DNA from 4 places in the Uliginosibacterium sp. 31-12 genome. Region 1 is predicted to be linked to each of the others. Evidence: predicted binding sites of a transcription regulator. Region 1 holds the regulator's gene; each other region holds the start of a gene.

Region 1 (7,558 bases):
CGCACAGCTCGCCAATGGCGGCGAACAGGCCGTCACGCGCGGAGGCCGCTACATCGACACGGATGCGCACGGGGTCAAGGATCTGCGAAATCAGGTTCATGAGTCTTTACAGCACAGCGGCGAGTCTCCGGACCGGAGCTCGCCGCTTTCTGGGTTTCAGAGCGGTTGAGGCAGAAAGCCTCAACCATCGCCGGCCGGACAATTCTGCCTGTCCAGACCGGCTGCGTCCAGCGCTTCAGCTGGCGCTCTCAGCGCCTTGCCGTTTCATCGATTCACGGTTGTGATCGCTGATCTTTTCCTTGTGCTTGAGAACCTGACGATCCAGCTTGTCTGCCAGCGCATCAATGGCGGCATACAGGTCGTCGTCTTCACTTTCCACGTGGATATCCTTGCCGCGCACGTGAACAGTCACCTCTGCTTTCTGCTTAAGTTTCTGTACCGAGAGGGTCACATGGGTCGCCGTAACATGATCGAAATGGCGAATCACCCGATCGAGCTTGGAAACCACATATTCGCGCAAAGCGGGAGTGACTTCCAGATGATGGCCGGTGATGTTGAGATTCATAAAACTACTCCTCTCCTGTTAGATCGACTTGCGCTGACTGACCGGCGGAATATTCAGCGACTCCCGGTATTTCGCAATCGTCCGGCGTGCCACCACGATACCCTGCTGGCCCAACAATTCGGCAATCCTGGCATCCGACAGGGGTTTTTTCCCGTCTTCGGCCGCGACCAGCTGGCGAATCAGCGCGCGTATCGCCGTTGCTGAACATGCACCACCGGTATCGGTGGAAACATGACTGCCAAAAAAGTATTTCAGTTCGAACACACCGCGGGGACTGGCCATGTACTTCTGGGTGGTCACCCGCGACACCGTTGACTCATGCAGCTCCAGCTCTTCGGCGATTTCCCTCAGGGTCAGCGGACGCATGGCCACTTCACCATGATCAAAGAACTGGCGCTGACGTTCGACGATGGCCTGCGAAACACGCAGGATGGTGTCAAATCGCTGCTGCACATTCTTGATCAGCCACTTGGCTTCCTGCAGCTGTCCCGATAAGGAACTACTTACGCCCCTGTTCTGTTGAAGTATATCGGCGTAGACCCGATGGATCCTGAGTCTCGGCATGGCCTCTGGATTGAGGCTCACCGTCCAGCCGCTACGTTGCTTGCGCACCACCACGTCCGGAATCACGTAGCGCGTTTCCATCGGTGCAAATTGAGCCCCCGGACGCGGATTCAAATGACAAATGAGTTCCTGAGCTGCGCGCAAGGCATCATCATTGCAGCCCAGGCGCCGCTTGAGGCGCGCGAAATCGCGCGCAGCCAGCAATTCCAGATTGCCGTCCGCGATCAGCATGGCGTGATCGCGCGTGGCACTTTCCGGCAAAGCGCGAATCTGCAGGAGCAAGCACTCCTGCAAGTTGCGAGCGCCGATGCCGGCGGGGTCAAGGTTCTGGACCTGATGCAAGGCAATGTTCAACTCATCGAGTTCTACTTCCCATTCGGCCGGAATCAGCGGCAGAAGTTCCTCGAGGTCCTGCAGCAACAAACCGTCGTCGTCCAGCGCTTCGATGATCAGCTGCACCAGCGCACGATCACGATCAACCAGCGGCATCAGGGCGACCTGCCCCAGCAGGTGATCCCGCAAGGAAGTAGCGGCGGCCTGGAATTCCTGAAAGTCGGAATCATCGTCGTCCCCACCGCCATTCCGCGAGGCGCCTTCCGTGCGCCATTCGGCAGCTTCGCCGATATCATCATCCGAAACGCTGTCGTAAGCCTCTCCGATGTTGTCCGGCATGTCCGTCACGCTCGGCGACTCGAAATCCTCATCGCCGGAGGATGAAGCAGAGGATTCGATGCGGTATTCCTCACCCGCCGTCGCCACACTGGCTTCGCCCGCCTCGACAGGGACGGGTCCATCACTTTCTTCGTCACCGCCTTCACGCTCCAGCATCGGGTTTTCGAGCAGGATGCGTTCGATCTCCTGATTGAGTTCGAGCGTGGACAGCTGAAGCAGCTTGATGGATTGCTGCAACTGCGGGGTGAGCGCAAGTTGCTGGGAAAGGCGGAGCTGAAGCGAGGGTTTCATTCTTTACAGACGGGGAGGTGCGGAGCGGCCAAGCCTAGAGGCGGAAGTGTTCGCCAAGGTAAATCTGCCGTACCTGTTCATTCTGCACGATTTCTGCCGGTTTGCCGCCAGCCAGCACCTCACCCGCATTGATGATGTAGGCGTGATCGCAAATACCGAGGGTTTCGCGCACATTATGGTCGGTAATCAGCACGCCAATACCGCGCGCCTTGAGGTAACTGATGATTTTCTGGATATCAATCACTGCAATCGGATCAACGCCGGCAAAAGGCTCATCCAGCAGGATCAGACGCGGACGGGTGGCCAGCGCACGCGCGATTTCGACGCGGCGGCGCTCACCGCCGGACAAGGACATAGCGGTCGCTTCGCGCAAATGGCCGATGTTGAGTTCATCCAGCAGCTCATCCAGACGTTTTGCCATGTCTGCGCTGGAGAGCTTTTGCAACTCCAGCACCGCCATGATGTTCTCGGAGACCGTAAGTTTGCGGAACACCGAGTTTTCCTGCGGCAGATAGGAGAGCCCTTGGTGCGCCCGTTTGTGGATCGGCCAATGGGTGAGCTCGGTTCCATCGAGATGGATCTTGCCGCCATCGGCACGTACGAGGCCGACGATCATGTAGAAACAGGTGGTCTTGCCTGCGCCGTTCGGCCCCAGCAAGCCCACCACTTCGCCACTGCCAACCTCGAAGGACACGTCGTGCACCACGGTGCGTGCCTTGTAGCGTTTCTGCAGATTGCTAACCCTGAGCAGACTCATCCAGTGTTTCTTTCAAGAGTTTCCTGATGATGTCGACCGCAAACCCTCTGGTCTGCAGGAAGCGCGCCTGACGCGCCCACTCCCTGTGATCCTGCGGCAACACCCCGAATTTTTTCTGCCACACGCTGCGCGCGCGCATCAGTTCATCTTCCTGCAAAGCCTCGCCCATGGCGCCAGCTGCCGTCTCGCGATCCACTCCCCGGTCATCCAGCTCACGACGGATGCGCGCGGCACCAAAGCGGCTGGCGCGCGATCTCACGAAACTCTCGGCAAAGCGCTCGTCAGACTGCAGACCTGTCTCTGCCATGCGATCCAGCACGGCTTCGACATCATCGTCGGCGCCGGCTCTTGCCGCCAGCTTGCGCCGCAGCTCCAGCCTCGAATGTTCGCGCGTGGCGAGCAGACGCAAGGCTGTCGAGCTGAGCGAAGCGGCGGGCTTCTTCAAACAGCTTACTCCGCTTCAGCCACAGTAGGCATCACGGCAACCCCCACACTGGCACGCACCTTGTTTTCGATCTCGAGTGCCAGCGCCGGATTGGCACGCAGGAATTCACGTGCATTGTCCTTGCCCTGGCCGACCTTCTCGCCGTTGTAGGCGTACCAGGCACCGCTCTTGTCGACGATTTTGTGATCGACGCCCATGTCGATCACTTCGCCTTCACGCGAAATGCCTTCGCTATAAAGAATGTCGAAGTGGGCTTCCTTGAAGGGAGGCGCTACCTTGTTCTTGACGACCTTGACCTTGGTTTCGGAGCCGACGACTTCGTCGCCACGCTTGATCGTGCCGGTGCGGCGAATATCCAGACGGACCGAGGCGTAGAACTTGAGTGCGTTACCACCGGTGGTGGTTTCCGGGTTGCCGAACATCACACCGATTTTCATGCGGATCTGATTGATGAAGATGACCAGCGTATTGGTGCGCTTGATGTTGGCCGTCAGCTTGCGCAGAGCCTGACTCATCAGGCGCGCCTGCAGACCGGGCAACTGATCGCCCATTTCACCTTCGATTTCGGCCTTCGGCGTAAGCGCGGCGACCGAGTCGATAACCACGATATCGATACCGCCAGAACGCACCAGCATGTCGGCAATTTCAAGGGCTTGCTCACCGGTGTCGGGCTGCGAAATCAGCAGATCCTCGACCTTGACGCCAAGCTTTGCTGCGTATTGCACATCCAGGGCATGCTCTGCATCGATGAAGGCGGCCGTACCGCCAATTTTCTGCATTTCGGCAATGACCTGCAGGGTCAGCGTGGTCTTGCCGGAAGATTCCGGACCATAGATTTCCACCACCCGGCCACGCGGCAGGCCGCCGATGCCCAGCGCAATGTCCAGCCCGAGAGAGCCCGTGGAAACGGCCTGGATGTTTTCTTCCAGTTTGCCGTCACCCATGCGCATGATGGAACCCTTGCCGAACTGCTTCTCGATCTGGGAGAGTGCGGCGGCAAGTGCCTTGGCCTTGTTGTCGTCCATGAAAGTCCTCACTGAGTGGTCTGAAGGATTATGGCACAGAGCTTGCTGTACGAAACCGAAGTCCGCCCCGCATGCCAACTCGACTCCGCCCGGGAGCCGACTGCGCCAACTACTGTACAAATATACACCATCATTTCTGCGACACAAGTCACAGCTCGAAAACTTGCTTTGTGAGAACAAGTTAAGGCACTTGGCGCCCCTAACCGCTTAGGTGATGATTCGCGTCCGCAGCTCATGAATACACCGCCCCCAGCCCCGGAACCCCACCATGCTTCGTAAGTCGCTTGCCCTGCTCACCGCGTGTTGCCTGCTCAGTGCCTGTCAGAACAAGGAGGCTGCGCCAGCGGCAGAAAGCTCGGCTCCCGTCAGCGGGGTATCTGCGCCCGCCGCATCTGCTCAGGGCAGGCCGCAAAGCGTATCAACCACCATCAGCCGGGTGGAGGACGTGCCGATCGTGATCGAGACGCAAGGCAGCGTCGTACCGCTGGACGAAGTGGATCTGCGTCCGCAGAAAAACGGCATGATCACCGCCATTCATTTCACGGAAGGCCAGGAGGTACGCCGCGGCCAGTTGATGTTCTCGATGGACTCACGCGACGACGATGCCAACGTCGGCAAGGCCGAGGCCGGCGTGGCCAGTGCCGAAGCACAGGCGGCAATTGCCGAGCGTGATCTGAAGCGCGCTCAGGAAATGTCTGAAAAACAGTTCATCTCACCCTCGGCACTGGACACGGCACGCAACAAAACCGATACCGCCCTTGCCAATCTGGGTCAGGCACGCGCCAGTCTGGAGCAGGCTCGGGTCGGTCGTACCTATACCCGCATCGTGGCCCCTTTTAATGGTCGTGCCGGCGTGATCAATGTACGCCCCGGCAGCCTCGTGACTTCCAACTCCACCGCCACTGCACTGGTGCGCCTGACTCGCATGGATCCGATCGGGGTGAGCTTCTCGATCAGCGAACGTGACATGGGCCCCTTGCTCGTCGCGCTGCGTAAGGGCCCGGTCAAGCTCAGCGCGCGCACCAATGCGCAGGCCGTGCTGAAGGGCGAAGTGAGCTTCGTTGACAGTTCGGTAGATCGCGCTTCCGGCACCTTGCTGATCAAGGGGCGCTTGGAGAACAAGAATCGACTGGTATGGCCGGGCCAATACTTGTCGGTAAAACTCGAAGCCGGCAAGCTCGACAATGCCGTTGTGCTGCCGGCGCAAGCGGTGGTGAACGGTCCCAACGGGCGCTTCGTGTACGTGGTGCAGGACGATCAGACCGTGCAGCCGAAAAACATTGAACTGCAGCGCATCGCGGATCAGCGCGCCGTCGTGTCCGGCATTCCGGCGGGCGTGAAGGTTGTCTTGGAAGGCACCCAAAACCTGCGCCCCGGTGTGAAGATCACGGAAACGAAGGGGGACAAGGAAGGCAAAGGCAAGCGCGCCGAGAAAGCCTCGGACGACAAGGCCGCAGCCCAGCCCACAGCTGCCGCCAATACGGCCGGAGGCGTTGAAATACCCCCCGGGTTCACGCCACGCGACCCGGACCGCTGGGCTACCGCCAGCGACGAGCAGAAGCGCGAGATCCTTGCCCGCTGGCGCGAGCGTCAGGCACTCAAGGCGGCTGCGCAATGAAGTTCACCGAGCAGAGCATCCATCGTCCGGTCGCCACGACCCTGCTGTGGCTAGCCGTGATGATTGGCGGTATCGCCGCCTGGTTCAAGCTGCCGATCGCAGCCCTGCCCTCCTTCAACCAGCCGATCATCCAGGTCAGCGCCAGCCTGCCCGGAGCCAATCCGGAAACCATGGCCAACTCAGTGGCCACGGTACTGGAGCGCCAGTTTTCGACGATCTCCGGCCTCAAGATGATGACCTCCTCCAGCACCCTGGGGAGCACCAACCTGACGCTGGAATTCATCCCCTCGCGCGATATCGATGCCGCCTCGGTGGATGTTCAGGCAGCGATCATGCGCGCCAACCGCCTGCTGCCCAAGGACATGACCACGCCGCCAAGCTACCGCAAGGTCAATCCGGCGGACGATCCCATCCTCTTCATCACCCTGGACTCACCCTCGCTATCGCTGGACCAGCTCAATGACTACGCAGACAACCTGATCTCGCCGACCCTTGCCACGCTGGACGGGGTGGCCCAGGTCAGCATCAACGGCCAAAAGCGCTATGCCGTGCGCGTGACGGTCGATCCGGCTAAGCTCGCCGCACGCGACCTCTCCATCGGTGAGCTATCCACCGCTCTGGCCGCCGCCAACTCCAACACGCCGATGGGCTCACTCGAAGGTGCGCGCCAGACGCTGGTGATCACCGCCAACGACCAGCTCATGAACGCCACCGACTTCGGCCGCATGATCGTTGCCGTGAAGAACGGCCAGCCGGTACGCCTCGCCGATGTGGCTGAAGTGGTCGACAGCGTGGAGAACATCAAGAGCGCCAGCTGGGTCAATGGCAAGCGCGGCATCAACCTGCAGGTCCTACGCCAACCGAGCGCCAACACCGTGGCCGTGGTGGATGCGGTACGCGCCGCCATCCCCAAGCTGCAAGCGCAACTGCCGGCCTCGGTGGATATCAGCATCCTCAATGATCGTTCGACCTCGATCCGCGAATCCATTCACGACGTGAGCCTCACCATGCTGCTCACGATCGGGCTGGTGATGCTGGTGATCCTGATGTTCCTGCGCCGCATCTCGGCCACCCTGATTCCCTCGGTTTCCCTACCCGCCTCGCTTCTGGGCACCTTCGGCCTGATGCTGTGGGCCGGCTTCAGCCTCAACAACATCTCGCTGATGGGCCTCACCATCGCCATCGGTCTGGTCGTCGATGACGCCATCGTGGTGCTGGAAAACATCGTGCGCCACATCGAAAACGGAGTGAAGCCTTTCCCGGCCGCCGTGCGCGGCGTGCGCGAAGTGAGCTTCACGGTGATCTCGATCTCGATCTCGCTGGTCGCCGTGTTCATTCCGATCTTCTTCATGCCTGGCACCGTGGGCCTGATGTTCCACGAGTTCGCGGTGGTCGTGACGCTCTCCATCGCCGTCTCAGCGCTCGCCGCCCTGACCGTGATTCCGATGCTGGCGGCGCGCTTCATCCATCACCATCCGGAAGAAGCAACGCACGCCCCCGCCTGGAGCCGGGCCTTCGAGCGCGGCTTCGAGGCGGTGCTCAACGCCTACGGCCACAGCTTGGCCTGGACGCTCAAGCGCCGCTGGCTGATGCTGCTGCTTGCGCTGGCCACCTGCGTCGG
Region 2 (7,558 bases), on a different contig from region 1:
CGTAGAGCAGGCGCTCGTAGAGTTCGCGGCGCAGTGCGGCGTTCTCGACGATCTTGCCCTTCACGTACTCCAGGCCGACGCGCTGCACGTAGTGCACCGTGCGCTCCAGGTAGAAACCTTCTTCGCGGTAGAGCTGGAGGAAGGCGCCGGAGTACTCCATGACTTCCTCGTCGGTCTTCACCTTGCAGAAGAACTCGGCGACTTCGGTCTTGATGCCGCCGTTGCCGGCTACATACAGCTCGTAGCCGGAATCCACACCGATCACGCCGACGTCCTTGATACCGGCCTCGGCGCAGTTGCGCGGGCAGCCGGAGACGGCGAGCTTGACCTTGTGGGGCGACCACATGCCGAAGAGCATCTTCTCGAGCTTGACGCCCATGTCCATCGAGCGCTGGGTGCCGAAGCGGCAGTGCTCGGCGCCCACACAGGTCTTCACCGTGCGGATGCTCTTGCCATAGGCGTGGCCGGAGACCATGCCGGCTTTCGACAGATCCGCCCAGATCTTGGGCAGGTCATCCTTCTTCACGCCGAGCAGATCGATGCGCTGGCCGCCGGTGACCTTCACCGTGGGTACGGCGTACTTGTCCGCTGCATCGGCGATGGCGCGCAGCTCGTCGGGCGTGGTGAGGCCGCCTAGCATGCGTGGCACCACCGAGTAGGTGCCATCCTTCTGGATGTTGGCGTGGGCGCGCTCGTTGATGAAGCGGCTTTGCGCGTCATCTTTTGCCTCGTGCGGCCAGGTGGAAATCAGGTAGTAGTTCAGTGCCGGACGACAGGAGGCGCAGCCATTGGGCGTCTTCCAGGCCAGCGCGTGCATCACGGCCGGGATGCTGGTCAGGTGCTGATCGCGGATGGCCTTGCGTACTTCGCCATGCGAGTGATCGGTACAGCCGCACACCGGCTTGCTGGTGGAGTCCGCCGGGGTGTAGGCGCCGCCCACGGTGGAGGCGATGATCTGCTCCACGAGCCCGGTACAGGAGCCGCAGGAGCTGGAGGCCTTCGTGTGCTTCCTTACATCATCGAGCGTGAACAGGCCCTGTTCCTTGATGGCCTTGACGATGGTGCCCTTGCACACGCCGTTGCAGCCGCAGATCTCGGCGGTGTCGGGCAGGCTGGCGGCCTGGTTCTGGCCCTTGTGCCCCGCGTCGCCGAGGTGGCTCTTGCCGAACAGCAGGTGATCGCGGATGTCGGCGATGTTCTGGCCGTCCTTGAGCATCTGGAAGTACCAGGAGCCGTCAGCAGTGTCGCCATAGGCCACAGCGCCGACGATCTTGTCGTCCTTCACCACCACGCGTTTGTAAACGCCCGCCGCCGGGTCGGAGAGCACGATGTCCTCAGTGCCTTCGCCGCCGGAGAAGTCGCCGGCCGAGAACACGTCGATGCCGGTGACCTTGAGCTTGGTGGAGGTGACCGAACCCTGATAGCGGCCGATGCCGAACTGGGCAATGTGGTTGGCGGCGACCTTGGCCTGCTCGAACAGCGGCGCGACCAGACCGTAGGCGATGCCACGGTGGTTGGCGCACTCGCCCACGGCATACACGCGCGGATCGTAGGTTTGCATCGTGTCATTGACCACGATGCCGCGGTTGCAGTGAATGCCGGCCGATTCGGCCAGCGCGGTGTTGGGGCGGATACCGGCAGCCATCACCACCAGATCGGCCGGCAGGGTTTCGCCGCTCTTGAGCTTGAGTGCGCAGACGCGGCCACTTTCGCCCTGCACCAGTTCGGCGGTGTGGGCGCCGAGGCGGAACTGCATGCCGCGGGCCTCGAGCTCCTTCTGCATCATGTTGGCCGCGGTCTTGTCGAGTTGGCGTTCCATGATCCACTCGCCGATGTGCACCACGGTGACGCTCATGCCGCGCAGGATCAGGCCGTTGGCGGCTTCCAGGCCGAGCAGGCCGGCGCCGATCACCACTGCGTGCTTGTACTGGGCGGCGGCATCGATCATCGCGTCGGTATCGGCGATGTCGCGGTAGGCGATCACGCCCGGCAGATCCTTGCCCGGCACCGGGAGGATGAAGGGATTCGAGCCGGTGGCCAGCAGCAGGCGATCGTATTCGGCTTCTGTCCCGTCCTCAGCGAAAACCTTGCGTGCCTTGCGATCGATCTTGATGATCTTCTTGCCGGTCTGCAGGGTAATGCCGTTGTCTTTGTACCAGTTCCAGTCGTTGAGAATGATGTCCTGGATGGTCATCTCGCCGGCGAGCACCGGCGACAGCATGATGCGGTTGTAATTGGGATGAGGTTCGGCGCCGAAGACAGTGATGTCGTACATGTCCGGAGCGATCTTGCGCAGCTCCTCGAGCGTGCGCACACCGGCCATGCCATTGCCAACCATGACGAGCTTGAGCTTTTCCATGCGGTTCCCTCTGTTGAAAGCTGAGGACGTCTTGACATACGTCCTGTTCATAAATCTTCAGCTACACCAGAGATCGCCCTTGACCCTGTCCGGACAGCTTCGTTGCTGGCCGGTTGCGTACGGCAGGATTGCCCAGCCGTACTTGGTGCTCGATATTGATCCAAATCAAAGCACGCGTTGTGCCAGACTTTTTAACTCATTGAAATTCAAGGGTTGGGTTGTTTTTATAGTGTTTTTATCAGGCCTTCGATGCACTCGCGGAGGGCGAGGATGCACGTTCTTGAAGCATGGCGCCGCACTCTTTATTTGCTCAGGAACAGGAGCAGCAGGAGCAGGTTGGCGATCAGCGACAGGGCGCACACGAGCTTCAGCAGCGCGTGCGGGTCGCGCTCCAGCAGCGGACGCTGGCGTGGCACGGCGAGCGGGCGATGGGCGCCGCGCTGAAGGGCCAGCAGGAATTCTTCGGCGGTTTCGAAGCGGCGCTCCGGTTCGCGTGCCACGGCTTTCAGCAACACCGATTCGAGCCATTCCGGCAGGTCCGGCCGGTAACGTGTGGGCGGCACCGGGTCGCCAAAGCGCGGATGCTGGAAGGGTTCGATCTCGCCATACGGATACTTGCGGGTGGCGAGTTCGTAGAGCGTGACGCCAACGGCGTACAGATCGCTGGATTCGTTGGCGCGCGGGCGCTCGGCACCTTGCTGGAAGAGCTCCGGCGCCATGTAGGAAGGGGTGCCGGGATTGTTGATCTCGCCGAAGCGTTCGCCTTCGTGCTGGCCATCGGCGGCTGCCACGCCTAGATCGAGGATACGCAGGCGCCCATCGGCACCCAGGTGCAGATTGTCCGGCTTGATATCGCGATGCACGATGGCCAGCCGATGCAGAGTGGCCAGCCCCTTGAGTAGGCGCTCTCCCGTCTCGGCCACTTCGGCCGCATTGAAGCGGTGGCCGCGGGTGAGGCGCTGTTTGAGGCTCTCCCCTTCGTGCCAGCTCATCAGGTAGTACAGGTGGCTGCGCGAGGGCCACGGGATCACCTGCGGGAAGGCTGCATCGGTGACCCGGCGGGCAATCCACTCCTCGTGGGCGAGTGCGGCGGCATCCTCCAGGTCGGCGCTGGCATGTAGGGTCTTGAGCACGGCGATACCGCCGGCGGGCATGCGCACACGGTAGAGCAGGGTGATGCGCGAGTCGTGCAGCACATCAAGCACCTCCAGCCCGTCCAGGCTTTGCCCCGGTTTGAGGCGCGGCGGCAGCGGCAACTCGCGCAGGCGGGCCAGCGAATCGCGCAGGGTGTCGCGCGGCAATTCGCTGACACGAATCACCAGGGCCGTGCAGTTGTCCTGCGCACCACTGTCGACCGCCCCGTCGGCCAGTGCGAAAGCGGCTTCCTGAGCGTCCGGATGGCTTTCGATGAGGCTCTGGATGCGTGCATCGCGCAGCGTGCCCCACACCCCGTCGCTCAGCAGAATGAAGCAGTCGCCCTCATTCAGCTCGCCTTCGCCGAAGTCGATGGACAGATGCTTGTCGAGGCCAACCGCGCGGGACAGCACGGTCTTCAGTTCCGGGTGCTCCCACACGTGATCCTGGGTCAGGCGGCGCAATTGCCCTTCACGCAGCAGATAGATGCGCGAGTCGCCTACATGCGCCGTGATCCAGCGCCGGCCTCGTAGAACCACCGCCGAGAGCGTGGTGGCCATGCCAGCCGTTTCGCTGCGACGGGCTGACTGTGATACCAGCCAGCGGTTAGCCGCGCCGATCACCTTGTCCAGCGCCTGAGGCACGGCCCAGGTATCCGGCGTGGCGTAGTAATCGCTGAGCAGGCTGCGGACGGTGAACTCGGCGGCTTCGCGCCCGTTAGCGTGGCCGCCCACGCCGTCCGCGACCACTCCGAGCAGGCCTTTGTTGTCGAGCTCGGCCCCTTCTGGCGTGACGGCGCCGACGAAATCCTCGTTGCGGGCGCGCGGGCCAGTCAGCGAGGCGTGACCGAGGGTGACGGTAAGAGGCATGGGGGAGTGGGAAGTGGCGGTGGGAGGTGGAAGTGTGGGGAAACGTGACTTTATCCCACGCCCGACTTCACACTCCCCACTATCAGGTTTCTAGATCTTTGCCGCCACCGCTGCGCCCCAGGTGGTGCGCCAGCGGGTCTTTACGCCGGTGAGGCCCAGCAATGCAGCCACCGCGAGACCGATGAAGATCAAGAGCCCCATCTGGTAGCTGCCGGTGTGCTGCTTGGCGTAGCCGAGGCTGGAGGCGAGGTAGAAACCGCCGATGCCGCCGGCCATGCCCACGAGCCCGGTCATGACGCCGATGTCCTTGCGGAAGCGTTGCGGCAGGAGCTGGAATACTGCGCCGTTGCCCATGCCCAGTGCGAGCATGGCAATCGAGATCACGCCAGCGGCGAGCCAGACGTTGCTGATGCCGGCGCTCACGATGGCAAGGAAGATCGCGGCCACGATATAGACGCCGGTGAGCATCTTGATGCCGCCAATGCGGTCGGCAAAATTGCCGCCCATGGCGCGCGACACGCTGCCGGCAAACACACAGGCCGCAGCGAAGTAGCCAGCAGTCTTGGGGTCCAGGCCATATTCGCCGTTGAAGAAGATGACCAGTGAGCTGGCAAGCCCTGAGAAGCCACCAAAGGTCACCGAGTAGAAGAACATGAACCACCAAGCGTCGCGATCAGTCAGTACTTTGGCATAGTCGGCGAGGCGCTTGGGCGGTGGGCTGTTGGGGGCATCCTTGGCGATTGCGCAGTAGATGACGAAGACGATGCCGAGCGGGATCAGGACGAGGCCGAAGACATTGTTCCAGCCTACGGCCATGGCCAGGCCCGGGGCGAACAGGGCGGCCAGCACGGTGCCGGAGTTGCCGGCACCAGCAATGCCCATGGCGGTGCCCTGATGCTCCGGCGGATACCAGCGCGAGGCCAGCGGCAGGGCCACGGCAAACGATGCGCCGGCCACGCCGAGGAAGATAGCCAGCACCAGGATCTGGGTGTAGCTATGGATGCCGAAATACCAGGCACAGCACAGTGCGCCGAGAATGATCAGCTGGCCGATCAGGCCGGCCTTCTTGGGTTGGATCTGGTCGACCAGTACGCCCATCACCAGGCGCAGTAGCGCGCCGGCGAGCAGGGGTGTGGCGACCATGAGGCCTTTCTGGGCGGCGCTCAGTTGCAGATCCACGGCGATCTGTACGGCCAGCGGGCCGAGCAGCACCCAGACCATGAAGGCGAGGTCGAAATACAGGAAGGCGGCGAGCAGGGTCGGCGTATGGCCGGCCTTGAGAAAGGATTGCTTGTCCATGGATCTGCTTTTCTCTGTGGGTTGGCTTGAAATTCAGCTACCAGAGATCGCCGTTGATCCTGTACTGCGCGACGTCTTTGTCGTGCAATTGCACGCCCCGGCTTTTTACGGGGCTTGGTGCTTGGTGGAGGGTTTTAAGCAGGTCCCGGGCCATTTTTCACAAGAGACTGATTTGATTGGATTTGATTGGCCGTCTGGGGCGCTGAAAAGGCCTTGAATGCCTGGGGGTGCCCCGTTTGTGGGCGTGCGCTGCCCTGTCTTGAGGCTTGAGCGGGCGTCCGAGGGGCTGAACAACAAAACGCCCGCCGGCTTGCAGGCCGACGGGCGCTCAAACAACTGCTGGAGGAGGATCAGGCGGCTTTCCGGACTTGCTTCTGGTACAGGAACTCGATGATCGCTGCCCGGCAGCGGGTGTACTCCGCGTCGTTGGCGAGCGTCAGGCGATTGCGTGGTTTGGCCAGATTCACTTCGAGGATCTCGCCGATGGTGGCGGCCGGGCCGTTGGTGAGCATCACCACTCGGTCGGACAGCAGCACAGCTTCATCCACGTCGTGGGTCACCATCACTACGGTGGCGCCGGTTTTCTGCATTACACCGATCAGCTCGTCCTGCAGGGCGGCGCGGGTCAGCGCATCGAGTGCACCGAAGGGCTCGTCCATCAGCAGGATCTTGGGTTCCATGGCGAAGGCGCGGGCAATGCCGATGCGCTGCTTCATGCCGCCGGAGATCTCGCCGGGGTGTTTGTCTGCTGCATGCGCCATGTGCACCATTTCGATGGCGGCCATTGTGCGGGCCTTGAGTTTGGCTTTGCCTTCCTTCTGACCAAAGACACGCTCCACACCGAGATACACGTTCTCGAAGCAGGTCAGCCAGGGCAGCAGCGAATGGTTCTGGAACACTACGGCGCGCTCCGGGCCGGGGCCGGCGATTTCGCGTCCGCCACAGATGAGCGCTCCATCGGTGGGCAGGGTGAGGCCGGCGATCAGGTTCAGCAGTGTGGATTTGCCGCAGCCCGAGTGCCCGATCAGCGAGACTACTTCGCCTTCGTTGATCTGCAGGTTGATGTCACGCAGGGCGACGAAAGAGCCTTTCTTGGTTTCGAAGCTCATGCCGACGTTTTCAATCTGTACCAGTGATTTCATGACGGTTCTCCTCAGCTGTTGCTGTCGTAGCTGAATTTCTTGGCGATCTGGATCAGCAACTGTTCAAGTAGCAGACCGACCAGACCGATCACGAAGATGGCGATGATGATGTGCTCGACCTTCAGGTTGTTCCATTCGTCCCACACCCAGAAGCCGATGCCAACGCCGCCGGTGAGCATTTCAGCGGCCACGATGACCAGCCAGGCCGTACCGATCGAGAGGCGGATGCCGGTCAGCATATAGGGCAGAACAGAAGGGAAGAGAATCTTGGTGATGACCTTCCATTCAGAGAGGTTCAGGACCCGGGCCACGTTGAGATAGTCCTGCGGTACGCGCTGTACGCCTTGAGCGGTGTTGAGGATCATCGGCCAGATGGAACAGATGAAGATGGTCCAGGTGGCGGCCGGGTCGGCCTTCTTGAACACCAGCAGGCCGATTGGCAACCAGGCCAATGGGGACACCGGGCGCAGCAGCGAGATGATCGGATCCAGCGCGGCGCTGAGGAACTTGAAGCGGCCGATCATGAAGCCCAGCGGGATGCCGACGGCGGCGGCAAAGCCAAACCCGATTGCAACGCGCTTGAGCGAGGACAGGATGTTCCAGCCGATGCCCTGGTCATTCGGGCCGTTGCTGTAAAAGGGATCGGAGAACAGGGTGACGGCGGCATGCCAGACGACTTCCGGTGTCGGTATGCCTTTATTCTTCATCGAGACGATGGCCCAGATGCCGACCAGCAAGGCGAAGCCCAGGATCGG
Region 3 (7,558 bases), on a different contig from region 1:
ATCGACTTGCGCGCCCGCGCCCGTCGTCTGCATCGCCAGCATGGTGGCAAGCTCGGCCTGATCATCATCGATTATCTGCAGCTGATGACTTCGCACAAGCAGAGCGATAACCGCACGGCCGAAATCTCGGAAATTTCGCGTTCGGTGAAGTCGCTCGCCAAGGAACTCAACGTGCCGATCATGGCGCTCTCGCAGCTCAACCGCAGTCTGGAACAGCGTGCCGACAAGCGCCCGATGGCCTCTGACTTGCGTGAATCCGGCGCGCTTGAGCAAGATGCGGACATCATCATGTTTGTGTACCGCGATGAGATCTACAACCCGGATACCCAGGACAAGGGCAAGGCCGAGCTGATTATCGCCAAGCATCGTAACGGCCCGACCGGCATGGTGCCGATGACCTTCATCGGCGAGTACACCCGTTTCGAGAATTACGTGCAGGGCGCCGGGTACTGAGTTCATGCCGTCAGCTCGCGCAGGCATTTCCTCCGGTTAACAGACTTTTACTTCCCGGAGCTTGCCGCACGGCGCTTTTTGCTGCGGCAGTTTGTTGCAGTACGTTACAATCCGGCGGCTTTACCGAGGCCGAAATATGACGGCCCGGCTTACCCAGTCTTGATATCAGGGGTTCATGCATGTCTGACGCCGTACAGCCCGGTGGCAAACCGGATCGCGAATTCTGCAGCACTAGTGATGCGGCCCAGATGCTGGGCGTGTCGCTGGGCACCGTGCAGCAGATGGTGGAAAACGGCCTTCTTGATGCGTGGAAAACGGCCGGTGGCCATCGTCGTATTCGCGTGACCTCGGTTGAAGCTTTCCTGCGCAAGCGTCAGGCAGGTCCGGTAACGACTCCGGCACCGTCGACCGAGTTGCGTGTGCTGATCGCCGAAGATGACCGCCTGATGCAGGCGCTCTACGAAAAGACGGTGGCAACCTGGGAGATGCCGATCAAGGTCAAGATCGTGGCTTCTGGCTTCGAAGGCCTGATGGAAATCGGTCGCAACCCGCCGGATCTGCTGGTGGCCGATCTGGTCATGCCGGATCTGGATGGTTTTGCAATGATTCGCAAGCTGCGTGACGATCCGCAACTGGCGGGTATGGACATCATCGTGGTGACCGGCCTGACCGCCGAGGACATCGAAGAGCAGGGTGGCCTGCCTGAAGATGTGCTGATTTACGGCAAGCCGATTCCATTCCGCGAGCTCAAGGGTTACATCCAGGCGCGCCTGATGCAGATGCAGCGCCGGGCTGTGCGACCCTGAGCCTTCCCGGAAGTAGAGATCGAACGGCAGCCTTGGCTGCCGTTTTTGTTTTCGATGCCCCGCCCTGTGTGCTCAGACCGCACTGCGGTGGGCGATGTAGGCGCGCCAGCCGCCAAACGGGCTGATGTCTTCAGCCTCCGTGAGGGCCGTGTGTTCGCACAGGAAACCCTTGAGCGTTTCGCCGTTGTCCAGGATCAGGCTGCCGATGCCCAGCGGGGCTGGGATGCGGGCGACGAAATCACCAAAGGCGGCTGGGGCCAGCTCCCAGACCTCGACGGCGATGGCTACGCCACCTGAGCTGACCGCTTGCAGGCCGGGCTTGGGCGGCACGCTGCCGGGCAGAGCGTAGAGCCGGTAGGCCGGCGCGGTGTGACAGGCCCGTACGAAGCGGGCGGCGCGCTCGGTCAGTTCGTGATTCAGCGGCATGCCTGAGAGGTGGGCGCCGACCACTGCCAGGCGGATCCATGGGGCCTCCGGGGTGGCCGGCCATTCCATTCGTGCGCCTGGCGGCGGCAGTGCGTGGCGGGTGTGGCCGACGCGACAGTCGCTGCTGCGATGCAGGGTGTCGGCCAGGCGTGCAAGCGCGGCATCATGCCAGGCCGGTGCCAGCAGCGTGACACCGGCGGGCAGGCCGTCCGGGCGCAGTGGCCCGGGCACTGCCACGGCGCATAAATCCAGCAGGTTCGCGAAGTTGGTGTAATACCCGAGCTGGCTGTTGAGGCGCACCGGATCGGCCTGGACGGCATTGATCCGATGCTGGGTTGGCGCACTTGGCAGGGCCAAGAGGTCCAGGTTCCGCCATACGGGGGCGACCTGCTGGCGCAAGGCCTGCAGGCGGGTCTGCGCCTGCATGGCCTGTGCGGCGTCGAACTCGAGACCGCGTGCAATGACTGTGAGGACGGTCGGGTCCAGTGATTCGGGCTGGTTCTGTAGCAGGCCCTTCGTGGCTTCGAGGCGTTCGGCCACCCAGGGGCCATCGTAGAGCAGCGCCGCCGTTGCAGCGAAAGGTGCGAAATCAAACTCGACCAGCTCGCCCAGCGTGGCGAGTTTTTCCAGCATGTCGGCGTAATGCGCCGCGGCTTGCGCGTCGCCAAAGAATTCGCGCTGCTCGGCGCGCAGCACGCCGATCCGGGGCCGGGCCGGCAAACCGGCCGCTTGCGCATGGCGTGACCATGGATCGGTAGGGTCCGCCCCGCCGGCGACACAGAGCACCTGCCAGGCTTCACTGGCGCTGATGGCGAATACCGACACGCAATCGAGTGAGCGGCAAGCGGGTACTACACCGGTGGTGGGGAGCCAGCCGCGCGTGGGTTTGGCGCCGACGATGTTGTTGAAGGCGGCCGGCACACGCCCGGAGCCTGCCGTGTCGGTCCCCAGTGCGAAGCTCACGCAGCCTTCCGAGACGACGACGGCCGAGCCTGAGCTGGAACCGCCGGAGATATGTTCGGTACTGAAGGTGGAGCTAGGGGTGCCATAGGGCGAGCGGGTGCCGACCAGGCCTGTGGCGAACTGGTCCAGGTTGGTCTTGCCGATGAGGATCGCGCCGGCATCGAGCAGGCGCTGCACCACTGTGGCATGAGCTTCTGCGATATAGCGGAAGGCGGGGCAGGCGGCGGTGGTGGGCAGGCCGGCGACATCGATGTTGTCCTTCACGGCAAACGGGATGCCGTAGAGCGGGCGCTGCGGGCCAGGGCCAAGTGCTTCCAGCTCCCGCGCGCGTTGCTGCAAGGCGGGGGCATCCAGGCGATAGATCCAGGCTGCCGGATTCGAGGCGGCCAGCAAGGGCTGCAATGCGCTGAGCAACTGTAGCGGCGTGAGTGCACCACTCGCATAGTCCTTTTGCAGGGCGGTAATGGAGAGATCGCGGCCAGAAGAGAGCGTCGAGTCGGTCATGGGAGCGTCCAGGTCGGTAGAGAGTGCTTGTATACAAGTAGGTGTGCAATCGTCGTGCCAACTTGACCGGGTGCTCACGGCTTCATTCAAAGTTTTGATTTTTATCGACTTGTTGGGCGTTCTTGAGCTCTGGGGGGCTGTCGCCGGGGCAGGGGTGCGCACCGCAGCGGGGGATGGCGTGGCGCTCCGCCCGCTTCTGGTGCGGGGCGCCAACAGTTCCCCCAGCTCCCTGCCGGAGTGGCGCGGATCAGTCAGAGAAGGCTGGGGCGCTTGCCGCGACAAGGTTTGGGAGGGCGTGGCGGGAGGGCTGTTCAGCAGAGGCACAAGTAGGGGAACAGAAATTGCATTTGATCTTGTATGCAAGATTGTTTCCGGACCCCATGAAAGAGGAGCCCCCATGCAAAGCGAAGTGGTGATGAAGGAGAACCCCTGGCTGGCCTATGTAGAGCAGGTGGCTGTGCTGCAGGGGTATGCGCTGGATGCGCCGCAGCTCGCGCGGGTGGCGGAGCAGATGGCATTGGTGGCGCGTGTGGCGGCGCCGCTGCTGGCACTGCCACTGGCGGCCGCCGTGGAACCGGCGCCGATCTTTCGCCCATGAGCGCCGCAGAGGCGTGGCTGGGACGCAATGCCTGGCAGATGGCGGAGGGGGTGGCAGGCGGAGAGGTGAGCGCACGTGAGCTGGCAGAAGCCAGTTTTGCCCGCATGGATGAACGGGATGGAGCGCTCCTTGCCTATACCGACCAGACCCGCGAGCGCGCCCTGCGCGAGGCTGCCGCAGTGGATGCGCAGCGGGCACGGGGCGAAGCCCTGGCGCCGCTGGCTGGTGTGCCCTATGCCGTGAAGAATCTGTTCGACATCGCCGGCCTGCCGACCCTGGCCGGCGGGCACCGCGCGCGTACTGCGGGCCCGGCGGCCGCGGACGCCACCCTGGTCGCGCGTTCGGCCGCGGCCGGTGCCTGTCTGCTGGGTGGGCTGAACATGGATGCGTATGCCTATGGCTTCACCACCGAAAACAGCTTTCATGGCGTGACCCGGAATCCGCTCGATCCTAACCGCGTGGCGGGCGGCTCCTCGGGTGGCAGCGGCGCCGCGGTCGCGGCGGGGCTGTGCGCCTTCTCGCTGGGCTCGGATACCAATGGCTCAATCCGCGTGCCGGCTTCCTTCTGTGGCATCTACGGCCTCAAGCCCACCTACGGCGGGCTCTCACGGGGCGGCAGCATGCCTTTTGTGCACAGCATCGATCACGTCGGTCCCTTTGCGCGTTCGCCACGTGATCTGGCGCGGATCTTCGATGTGCTGAGCGGGCTTGATCTGCGGGACCAGGCCTGTCGGCGCGTAGTCGGTGCGGCGACCGAGGCCGCAGTACTACAGGCGCAGCAGCAGGGGCCGGGAGCGCTGCGGGTGGCGCGGCTGAGTGGCTACTTTGATCGATGGTCCGGCCCGGAGGCGCGCCGAGCCAGCGAGCGTGTGGCGCAGGCGCTGGCCGCCAGCGACGAGCTGGATATTGCCGATGTGGCGGCAGCTCGCGCCGGAGCCTTCGTGATCACCGCCAGCGAATCCGGCCAGCTCTACCGCCCGGCCTTGCAGACTTGGTATGAGGATATGGAGCCGAATAATCGGGACCGCATGCTCGCTGGCAGCCTCATTCCAGCCAGCTGGTATGTGCAGGCCCAGCGCTTCCGGCAGGTTTTTCTGCAGCGCCTGCTGGATTATTTCGAGCGCTTCGATCTGCTGATTGCGCCCGCTACGCCGGTCGTGGCGACGACGATTGCCCAGCCCGAGCTGAACTTGCCGGGCGGGCGGGTGCCGACGCGCCCCTCGATCGGCCTGCTGACCCAGCCGATTTCTTTCATCGGCCTGCCAGTGGTGGCGGTGCCGCTGCCCACAGACACAGCCCTGCCGATTGGTGTCCAGCTGATTGCTGCGCCGGGCCGGGAGGATGTGGCGCTGGCTGCGGCGGCGGTTCTGGAGGCGCAGGGCCTGTGTTTTCGTCAACCGTGGATCAGGGAGGGGTAATGCCGATCAATGATGAACGCATGTGTGCCGAGGTGAGCAAGGCCTCGGATCGCTACGAGGCGGCCTTACTGGTGAACGATCTGGCCGTGCTCGACGAGCTGTTCTGGAAGGATGGTCGGGTCGAACGGGTCAATGCTTCGGATGAGCAGGTCGGTATCGATACGATCCGGGCTTTCCGTGCGGCGCGTCCGCTGCGTGGCCTGGCGCGCGAACGGCTGGCTCGGCGCATCGTGTGTTTCGGCACCCACAGCGCCACCGTGAACATCGTTTTCCGGCGTAGTGTGGATGGCCGCATCGGCCGCCAGAGCCAGACCTGGGTGCGTTTCGGGACAGACTGGCGTATCGTCTTCGCTCACATCAGCTATCGCGAATGATGCCCGATGGCTGGCCCTCCACTGCCTTGAAGTGCGCATGAGCCCAGACGATCTCTCCTCCGCTTCCCCAGGCCTGGCCGGCTCGCGTGTCGATCACGTGTATGCCCGTGTCAAGGACGACATTTTTGAATTCCGTTTGCTGCCCGGCGATCGCTTCACCGAGAGCCAGGTGGCTGAGCGCCTTGGGGTGAGCCGCACGCCGGTGCGCGAGGCGCTCTACCGGCTGGAGCGGGAGGGGTATCTGTTCGTGCACTTCAGGAATGGCTGGAGCGTGCGTCCCTTTGATTTCGTGATGTTCGAGAATCTCTACGAGCTGCGCATGATCCTTGAGAGTGCGGCTGTGCGAAAACTCTGCGACCAGACCGATCTGAGCCATGTGGAGGTGCTCAAGGCCGTCTGGCTGGTGCCGGAGGAGGGGCGCGTGCGCGATGCCCGCGCGGCGGCCGAGCTCGATGAAATCTTTCACACTACCCTGGTGGATGCGGCAAACAACCCTGAGCTGGCCCGCGTGCATAACGATGTGATCGAGCGCATCCGCATCATCCGTCGGCTGGACTTCACCCAGGGCTACCGCGTGGAGCGCACTTACGAGGAGCACGCCCAGATCCTTCAGGCCATTCTGCGCCGGCGCGCCGATCAGGCTGTGCTGCTGCTTAACAGCCATATCGCCGAGAGCCGCGCCGAGGTGCGCAAGATCACCCTGCACCGGCTCCAGTCTGCGCGCCAGAGTTAGACTGCTCGCACCGCGGTGGCCAGTCTTTGCAAGGCCTCGTCCAGCAATGCCCGGCTGCAGCCGAAGTTCAGGCGCAGGAAGCCGTTCAGGCCGAAGTCGCGGCCGTCCGAGAGTCCCAGACCGTGTCGTTCGAAGTGGCGCTGCGGGTCGGTGAGGCCCAGCCCGCGGCAGTCCAGCCAGGCCAGGTAAGTGGCTTCCACCGGCGCCATGGAGAGGCCCGGCAGGGCATTCACACCCGCCAGCAGGGCGCGCGCATTGCTCTGCAGGTAGGCCAGCAGGGCTTCACGCCAAGGGCCGCCGTCACGGTAGGCCGCTTCGCAGGCAACAAGGCCCAGCACGTTGACGTCCGGGATCAGGCCACGTGCGCTGGCCAGGTATTGTTTGCGCAGATGGGCATTCGGGATCACTGCGAAGGCGCAGCCGAGGGCCGGGATGTTCCAGGTTTTCGAGGGTGCCATCAGGGTGATGCTGCGCTGGGCAATGGCTTCATCCAGCGCGGCGATCGGCAGATAGGGCTGGGCCGAATCGATCACTAGGCCGCAGTGGATGTCATCCGAGCAGATCAGCCAGTCATGCTTTTCGGCGTGCCATGCGAGGCGGGTGAGCTCTTCGCGGGTCCACACTCGGCCGACCGGGTTGTGCGGATTGCACAGCATCAGGAGGCGCGCGCTCTGGGTGGCGAGCAGGGCGTCTAGGCCATTCCAGTCATATTCCCAGCGCCCGCCCTTGAGCACCAGCTCGCTGCGCACCAGGCGGCGCTGGTGATTGTCCGGCGCCAGCAGCATCGGCGGGTAGATCGGCGGGAAGGTCAGCACGCCGTCGCCGGGCTCGCCAGCGAGGCGGCAGGCGAGGTTGAAGCCTTGCACCACGCCGGGCAGGAAAACCAGCCAGTCTGGCTCGATCTGCCAGTCGTGATCGCGCGCGATGCCTTCCACGATGGCTTCGCGCAGGGCAGTGGAGACATGGGCATAGCCGAATACGCCGTGATCGAGACGGGCCTGAAGGGCTTCACGCACGGCGGGGGGCGCGGCGAAATCCATATCGGCCACCCACATTGGCAGCACGTCGCGATGAGCATAGCGTTGCCACTTGATGCTGTCTGAGTGACGGCGGTCGGGCGAGGTATCAAAGTCAAAAGCCATGGTGTGGAACTCCTGAAGTGATCAGGGATTGTAGGGCGGGCGCGCGTAAAAGAAGAGGGCGCCGCAGCGCCCTCCTTGAAGCAGGTTTGAGCTGGCTCAGACTGCCAAATGCTCAAACAGCGGGGTGGAGAGATAACGCTC
Region 4 (7,558 bases), on a different contig from region 1:
GGTGGCGTAATTGCGTCCGCCCGGATGGGCCACGTGGTACTGACAGCCTCCCAGCGAGCGCTGCATCCAGCCATCCACCAGATCGAAGCTGAGCGGCACATGCGGCGCAATCGTCGGGTGCAGGCAGGAGGGTGGCTGCCAGGCACGATAGCGCACCCCGCCCACGAACTCGCCAACCGTACCGGTGGGCTGCAAGGGCACCGCGCGGCCATTACAAGTCAGCACATGACGCTCATCCCCCCAGCCGCGCACCTTCACCTGCAGACGCTCGACCGAGGAATCAACAAAGCGAACCGTGCCGCCGGCACCACCCTCCTCGCCCATCACATGCCAGGGCTCCAGTGCGAGGCGCAGCTCGACCTCTACGTTCTTGGCGACGAAATCGCCGATTTTCGGAAAGCGGAACTCCAGATGGGGCGCAAACCAATGCGCCTCCAGCGGGTAGCCGAAATCCTGCAGCTCTTCGATCACATCCCGGAAATCGTCTTCCACAAAGTGCGGCAGCATGAATCGATCGTGCAGCTCGGTCCCCCAGCGCTTCAGGCGCGACGGCTCATAGGGCTGCTGCCAGAAACGCGACAGCAGCGCGCGCATCAGAAGTTGCTGGGCGAGACTCATCTCGGCATGCGGCGGCATCTCGAAACCACGCATTTCGAGCAGGCCGAGGCGGCCGGCAGAGCCGTCTGGCGAGTACAGCTTGTCGATGCAGAACTCAGCCCGGTGGGTATTGCCCGTCACGTCAATGAGCAGATTGCGCATCAAGCGGTCGATCAGCCACGGCGGGCAGTTCCCGAATTGCGCACTCTGGCGACGCATCTCCTGCAGCGCCACCTCGATCTCATAGACCGAATCGTTACGTGCCTCATCGACACGCGGGGCCTGGCTGGTCGGGCCGATGAACAGGCCCGAGAACAGGTAGGACAGGGAGGGATGGTTGTGCCAGTAGCTCACCATGCTGGCGAGCAGATCCGGCCGCCGCAAGAAGGGCGAATCGGCCGGCGTGGCACCGCCCAGCACAAAGTGATTGCCGCCGCCGGTGCCGGTGTGGCGCCCATCAAGCATGAACTTTTCGGTAGACAGGCGGGTGTGGTGGGCCGCGTCATAGAGATGGGTGGTCTGCTCGACCAGCTCGCCCCAGGAGGCCACCGGATGCACATTGACCTCGATCACGCCCGGATCCGGCGTCACCCGCAGCACCTGCAGACGGGCATCCCTGGGCGGCTCGTACCCCTCCAGCACCACCGGCAACTGCATCGCCTCGGCAGTGGCTTCGATGGCGGCCACCACTTCCAGATAATCCTCCAGCAAGGCGGTGGGCGGCATGAAGAGATAGAGCTTGCCCTCGCGTGGCTGGGCGCACATGGCGGTGCGGGTGACCCAGCCGGCAGACTCGAAGGCCTCCGGGTGGCGCTCGCAGGCCGCGTCACCATTGCCGCGCCCGCCGGCACCGGCCAGACCGACCGGAGCAATCTCGCGCCGCACCAGTTCCTGATGGCGCAGGGCAGCATACGAGGGCAAGGGAGGCTGGCGTTGCAAGGGGTCAGACTGGTGCAGCCAGGGATAATCCGCCGCACGGGTCCACGGCTGGCCATCCAGCGGCAGGCGATAACCCAGCGGTGAATCACCGGGGATCAGGTAGCAGCGCTCATCGCGCAGGAACCACGGCCCGCTCTGCCAGTGTGTACCGGCCGAGTTGCGCGCGATCGGCAGCACCCAACCCACCGTCTTGTCCAGGCCCTGGCTGAATACCTTGCGCAGGCGCTCACGCTCGAGCGGATCCTCCAGACGCGCATCGAAGGGATCGACGTTGGCTGGCAGCTTGCGCTCACGCCACAGGTAGTACCAGACATCTTCGAAGGCCGGGAAAGCGAACTTCGGCGCCAGCCCGAGCCGCTCGGCCACACCGCGCAGGAAGTCGCCCGCCTGAGCGTCAGTGACGGCGTGGTCTTGCTGCTCATCGGCAAACAGTGCCGGATTGGTCCACAGCGGCTCACCATCCTTGCGCCAGTAAAGGTTCAGCGACCAGCGCGGGAGCTGCTCACCCGGATACCACTTGCCCTGGCCAAAGTGCTGCAACCCATGCGGCGCGTACTTCGCCTTCAGCTTGGCCAGCAGCTCGGCAGACAGGCCACGCTTGGTCGGGCCCATCGCATCGGTATTCCACTCGGCGCCATCACGGTCATCCACCGACACGAAGGTCGGCTCGCCGCCCTGGGTGAGGCGCACGTCATGGGCCAGCAGATCGTCGTCGATGCGCTCGCCCAGCGCAACGATGGCCGCCCACTCATCCTCGGTATAAGGCTTGGTCACTCGCGGCGCTTCCCAGATGCGATCGACGCGCATGTGGTGCTCGAACTCGACCTTGCACTTTTCCAGTCCGCCCTCGATCGGCGCGGCGGACGAAGGCTCCGGCGAGCAGGCCAGCGGGATGTGGCCCTCTCCGGCGAGCAGGCCCGAGGTCGGGTCAAAACCGATCCAGCCCGCACCGGGCAGATAAACCTCGCACCAGGCATGCAGGTCGGTGAAGTCCACTTCCGTGCCGGAAGGCCCATCGAGCGACTTCACATCCGGCTTCAGCTGGATCAGGTAGCCGGACACAAAACGCGCGGCAAGGCCCAGGTGGCGCAAGAGCTGCACCAGCAACCAGGCCGAGTCACGACAGGAGCCAGAAGCCTTCGCCAGCGTCTCTTCCGGTGTCTGCACGCCGGGCTCCATGCGCACCAGATACTTGATGTCACTCTGCAGACGCTGGTTCAGCGCAACGAGAAAATCGATGGTTGGCGTCTTCTCGCGCGGCACCGAGTCCAGCAGCGTCTTGAAGCGTTTTTCGAGTGGCAGTTTGAGTAGATAGGGCGCCAGCTCGGTCTCGAGGCCTGGGTTGTAGGCAAAGGGATAGGCCATTGCCTCGGGCTCGAGGAAGAAATCAAAGGGGTTCAGCACCGCCATCTCGACGACCAGATCCACCTCGACGCGGAACTCACGGGTTTTCTCCGGGAACACCAGGCGCGCCAGATAGTTCGATTGCGGATCCTGCTGCCAGTTGATGAAGTGGCCCTCGGGGGTCACCCGCAGCGAATACGACAACACCCGCGTGCGCGAATGCGGCGCCGGGCGCAAACGCACGATCTGCGGGCCAAGGCTGATCGGCTTGTCGTAGCGGTAATGCGTGACGTGATTCAGCGCAACATGGATCGACATCGGTTTCTTTCTGTTGGGATCGGGGCTGAGAGATCTTAGCAATTAGCGTGCAATGCCCTATTCATGGGAATTGCAGGCCTTTGCACACAGTGCCGGCACCAAGCACGGGCACACATCCAACCCGGCATGCTGCATGGCACCAAAGCAGCGCATGAATCCTGCCAAGGCCTTGTTGCAGAAAATCACGCCCCGGATCCGCCCCGGCACATTCCGCGAACTCCACCTCGGCGCTATAATTGCCGGTTTTTCAAAAGCTTAGGCCCACCATGACTGCTCGCAACATCGATGGCGTCGCTCTCTCGGCGCAAGTGCGCGGTGAAATCGCCCAGCGCGCCGCTGAACTCACTGCCCAGGGCGTGCAGCCCAGCCTCGCCGTGATCCTCGTCGGCGGCGACCCGGCCTCGGCCGTGTATGTGCGCAACAAGGTGGCCGGCTGCGAAAAGGCTGGCATCCGTTCGCTCAAGTTCGAATACCCGGCCGACGTGGCTCCGGAAGAAGTCTTCGCCAAGATTGCCGAACTCAATGCCGACGCCTCGGTGCACGGCATCCTGGTGCAACTGCCGCTGCCCAAGCAGTTTGACGAAGACAAGGTGCTCGAAGCCATCTCGCCGGAAAAAGACGTGGATGGTTTCCATGCCGAGAACTTCGGCCTGCTGCTGCAAGGCCGCAAGAGCTTCTACCCGTGCACGCCCTGGGGCGTGATGAAGATGCTGGACTCCGAAAACGTCCAGATCAAGGGCGCGGAAGCCGTCGTCATCGGCCGCTCCAACATCGTCGGCAAGCCGATGGCGGTGATGCTGCTCTCACGCGGCGCCACCGTCACCGTGTGCCACTCGCAGACCAAGGATCTGGCTTTCCACACAAAACGTGCCGACATCGTGGTCGCCGCCGTGGGCCGCCCGAACTTCCTCAAGGGCGACATGATCAAGCCCGGCGCGGTGGTGATCGACGTGGGCATCAACCGCCTCACCGAAGGCCCCAACGCCGGCAAGCTGTGCGGCGATGTGGAGTTCGACACAGCTCGTGAAGTGGCCTCACTGATCACCCCGGTGCCTGGCGGCGTTGGTCCGATGACCATCACCATGCTGCTGGCCAACACCGTGGAGTCGGCCCAGCGCGCCCTTGAAGCAAAGAACGCACAATGAGCGAACAGACTCCTGTTATCGGCATCGTCATGGGCTCCAACTCCGATTGGCCCACCATGCAGGCTGCCGCCAAAGTCCTCAAGGAATTCGGCATCCCCTATGAAGCCCGTGTGGTGTCTGCCCACCGCACCCCGGACCTGATGTTCGAGTACGCCGAAGCCGCGCGTGGCCGCGGTCTCAAGGCCATCATCGCCGGTGCCGGCGGCGCTGCCCACCTGCCCGGCATGCTGGCCGCGAAGACCAGCGTGCCGGTGCTGGGCGTACCGGTGCAAAGCAAAGCGCTTTCGGGCGTCGATTCGCTGCACTCCATCGTGCAGATGCCCAAGGGCATCCCGGTGGCCACCTTCGCCATCGGTGAAGCCGGCGCGGCCAATGCCGGCCTCTTCGCAGTGGCCATGCTGGCCAACGAGAATCCGCAAATCGCCGCGCAGCTCGATGCCTTCCGCGCACGCCAGACCCAGAGCGTGCTGGACATGAAACTGGACGACATCGCGTGAGCACGATGATCCTGCCCCCCGCCACCCTGGGCATGCTCGGCGGCGGCCAGCTCGGCCGCTTCTTCGTGCTCGCCGCCCACGAACTGGGCTACAAGGTCTGGGTACTCGACCCGGACCCCAACAGCCCGGCCGGCAAGGCCGCCGACCGCCATCTGTGCGCGGAGTACGACGATTTCGCGGCGCTTGACCAGTTCGCCGCCGGCTGCGCTGCGGTGACCACCGAGTTCGAGAACGTGCCAGCCGGCACCCTCGAATACCTTGCCAAGTTCATCCCGGTGCGCCCCAATGCCGATGCCGTCGGCATCTGCCAGAACCGCGTTGCCGAGAAGAGCTTTCTGCGCGCCAACGGCTTTCCGCACGCAGCCTTCGCCGCGATCAACAGCGTGGCCGATCTGGAAGTGGCCGGCGCCGAGCTCTTCCCCGGCATCCTGAAGGTCGCCCGCTTCGGTTACGACGGCAAGGGCCAGGCACGTGTTACGAGCCGTGAAGAAGCCATCGCCGCCTTCCACGGTTTCAAGAACGAGCCTTGCGTGCTGGAGCAAATGCTCAAGCTCGATTACGAGGTTTCCGTGGTGCTGGCGCGCGACGAGAGTGGCCGCAGCAAGTGTTTTCCGGTCGCCGAGAACCAGCACACGAATGGCATTCTCGACGTGTCCATCGCGCCGGCGCGCAGCTCGGCCTGCCAACGTGACAGCGCGCAAGAAATCGCCGAACACATCGCCGCCAAGCTCGGTTACATCGGCACCCTCGGCGTGGAGTTCTTCGTTTCCCACGGCGAGCTGTATGTAAACGAGATGGCGCCACGCCCGCACAACAGCGGCCACTACACGGTGGACGCCTGCGTCACCAGCCAGTACGAGCAACAGGTACGTGCCCTGTGCGGCCTGCCACTGGGCGATGCACGCGCACACTCGGCTGCGGTGATGGTGAACCTCTTGGGCGACATCTGGTATGACGCCAGCCAGCCGGGCCCCGATGCGCACGGCGCCTATCGCGAGCCGGACTGGTCGAAGCTCTACGCCGTGCCCAACCTGAAGCTGCACCTCTACGGCAAGCACCACGCCCGCCCAGGCCGCAAGATGGGCCACTTCACGGTACTCGACGCCGATCCGGCCAAGGCGCTGGCCGTCGCGCTGGCCGCCCGCGCCGCCGTCGGCATCAAGGACGAGTGAGGTGCGCGCGGCGCTGGCAGGCCTGTGGCTGACGCTGGAGCTCCTGAGCAGCCCGGCACAGGCCACCGCGCCAGTACCGGTCACCCTGCCCACGGCTGGCTTATCGTCTGCCCCTGCGCCGCTTGCCGGCTTTGTGTTCCAGCCGGCAAGCCCCGGCCCGCACCCGGCGGTGGTCATGCTGCACGGTTGCGGTGGCGCCTACGCCAAGGATGGCACGCTCAACGCGCGGCACCGGATGTGGGGCGAGTTTCTCGCCGCCCACGGCTATCTCGCCCTGATGCTGGACAGCCTGGGCGCGCGCGGCATCAAGGAGTTGTGCACGCAGAAATTCTCCGAGCGCAGCCTCAAGGAAGCCGACCGACGCGGCGACGCCTATGCCGCCCTCGCGTATCTGCGCGGCCGCAGCGATGTGGATGGCCAGCGCATCGGCCTGCTGGGCTGGTCTCACGGCGGGGGCGTGACGCTCGACACCATCACGCACGCGCCCCGAGCCGGCAGCGGCTTTGCAGCGGCCGTGTCCTTCTATCCTGGCTGCAGCAGCAAAGCGAAAAAAGCCGAAGCCTTCAAGCCCTATGCTCCACTGCTGCTGCTCATCGGTGAGGCCGACGACTGGACGCCTGCGGCCCCCTGCAAGGTATTGGCGGCGGCCGTGACGGCACGCGGGGAGGCCATGCAGATCGTGACTTACCCCGACACTTATCACGACTTCGACAACCCGGCACTGACGCAGAAACGCGTCCGCAAGGATGTGCCGAATGGCGTGAATCCCGGCCAGGGCACCACCACCGCGCCGAACCCCGAAGCCCGCGAAGACGCCCAGCAGCGCGTACTCGCTTTTTTTGCACAAGAGTTGAAATGATCTGCGCTGACACGCCGGACAACATCGCCCGCGCCGCCGAACTGCTGCGTGCCGGCAAGCTCGTGGCCCTGCCCACCGAAACGGTCTACGGCCTCGGGGCCGATGCCGCCAACCCCGACGCGGTGCGCCAGATCTTCGCTGCCAAGGGCCGCCCGGCCGATCACCCGCTGATCGTGCATCTGGCCGACCGCGAGCAACTCACCGACTGGGCCCGCGAGATCCCCAGGGAAGCCATCGCGCTGGCGCGCGCCTTCTGGCCGGGCCCGCTGACCCTGATCCTGAAAAAGGAGGCAGACGTCTCCGAAGTGGTCACTGGCGGGCAGGACACGGTCGGCCTGCGCGTGCCGGATCATCCGGTGGCACTGGCGCTTTTGCGCGCCTTCGGCGGCGGCGTGGCGGCGCCCTCAGCCAACCGTTTCGGCCGCATCAGCCCGACCACTGCGCAACACGTGCAGGAAGAACTGGGCGAATCCGTGGCGATGATCCTGGAAGGCGGCGCCTGTGATGTAGGAATCGAATCGACCATTCTCGATCTCTCACGCGGCGAGCCGGTGATATTGCGACCCGGCATGATCAGCCGCGCGGCCATGGCTGCGGTCATCGGCCGCCCGGTGCGGCTGAAGTCGGAAACGGAAACGGCACCCCGCGTATCCGGTGCGCTCGCCGCCCACTACGCGCCACGCACAC

What was found. Region 1 encodes sigma-54, which starts transcription at its own class of promoters, with help from an activator protein. Its sites were predicted from a motif close to TGGCACGCTTNCTGCTNA; they were not measured.
Region 2: a site for sigma-54 is predicted at 2,527-2,544, ahead of nirB (nitrite reductase large subunit NirB). Genes of this name have one in related genera too.
Region 3: a site for sigma-54 is predicted at 3,184-3,201, ahead of atzF (allophanate hydrolase). Genes of this name have one in related genera too.
Region 4: a site for sigma-54 is predicted at 3,234-3,251, ahead of Q3Y64_RS15985 (DUF2126 domain-containing protein). Genes of this name have one in related genera too.

What each region holds. Positions count from the first base shown of each region.
Region 1 is NZ_JAUOOA010000006.1:34,285-41,842, forward strand. Features, by position in the region: gene Q3Y64_RS12265 (PTS sugar transporter subunit IIA) at 1-100, opposite strand, end outside; gene raiA (ribosome-associated translation inhibitor RaiA) at 236-565, opposite strand; gene Q3Y64_RS12275 (RNA polymerase factor sigma-54) at 584-2,092, opposite strand; gene lptB (LPS export ABC transporter ATP-binding protein) at 2,127-2,849, opposite strand; gene recX (recombination regulator RecX) at 2,830-3,294, opposite strand; gene recA (recombinase RecA) at 3,300-4,319, opposite strand; gene Q3Y64_RS12295 (efflux RND transporter periplasmic adaptor subunit) at 4,588-5,937, shown strand; gene Q3Y64_RS12300 (efflux RND transporter permease subunit) at 5,934-7,558, shown strand, end outside.
Region 2 is NZ_JAUOOA010000002.1:39,216-46,773, reverse strand. Features, by position in the region: gene nirB (nitrite reductase large subunit NirB) at 1-2,359, opposite strand, end outside; gene Q3Y64_RS05460 (bifunctional protein-serine/threonine kinase/phosphatase) at 2,662-4,362, opposite strand; gene Q3Y64_RS05455 (NarK/NasA family nitrate transporter) at 4,453-5,661, opposite strand; gene Q3Y64_RS05450 (hypothetical protein) at 5,660-5,878, shown strand; gene Q3Y64_RS05445 (ABC transporter ATP-binding protein) at 6,012-6,803, opposite strand; gene ntrB (nitrate ABC transporter permease) at 6,815-7,558, opposite strand, start outside.
Region 3 is NZ_JAUOOA010000007.1:117,287-124,844, forward strand. Features, by position in the region: gene dnaB (replicative DNA helicase) at 1-453, shown strand, start outside; gene Q3Y64_RS14080 (response regulator) at 633-1,259, shown strand; gene atzF (allophanate hydrolase) at 1,332-3,152, opposite strand; gene Q3Y64_RS14090 (AtzG-like protein) at 3,550-3,750, shown strand; gene Q3Y64_RS14095 (AtzE family amidohydrolase) at 3,747-5,168, shown strand; gene Q3Y64_RS14100 (AtzH-like domain-containing protein) at 5,168-5,542, shown strand; gene Q3Y64_RS14105 (GntR family transcriptional regulator) at 5,580-6,275, shown strand; gene Q3Y64_RS14110 (MalY/PatB family protein) at 6,272-7,417, opposite strand; gene cysK (cysteine synthase A) at 7,514-7,558, opposite strand, start outside.
Region 4 is NZ_JAUOOA010000009.1:24,928-32,485, reverse strand. Features, by position in the region: gene Q3Y64_RS15985 (DUF2126 domain-containing protein) at 1-3,198, opposite strand, end outside; gene folD (bifunctional methylenetetrahydrofolate dehydrogenase/methenyltetrahydrofolate cyclohydrolase FolD) at 3,465-4,343, shown strand; gene purE (5-(carboxyamino)imidazole ribonucleotide mutase) at 4,340-4,840, shown strand; gene Q3Y64_RS15970 (5-(carboxyamino)imidazole ribonucleotide synthase) at 4,846-6,012, shown strand; gene Q3Y64_RS15965 (dienelactone hydrolase family protein) at 6,014-6,871, shown strand; gene Q3Y64_RS15960 (L-threonylcarbamoyladenylate synthase) at 6,868-7,558, shown strand, end outside.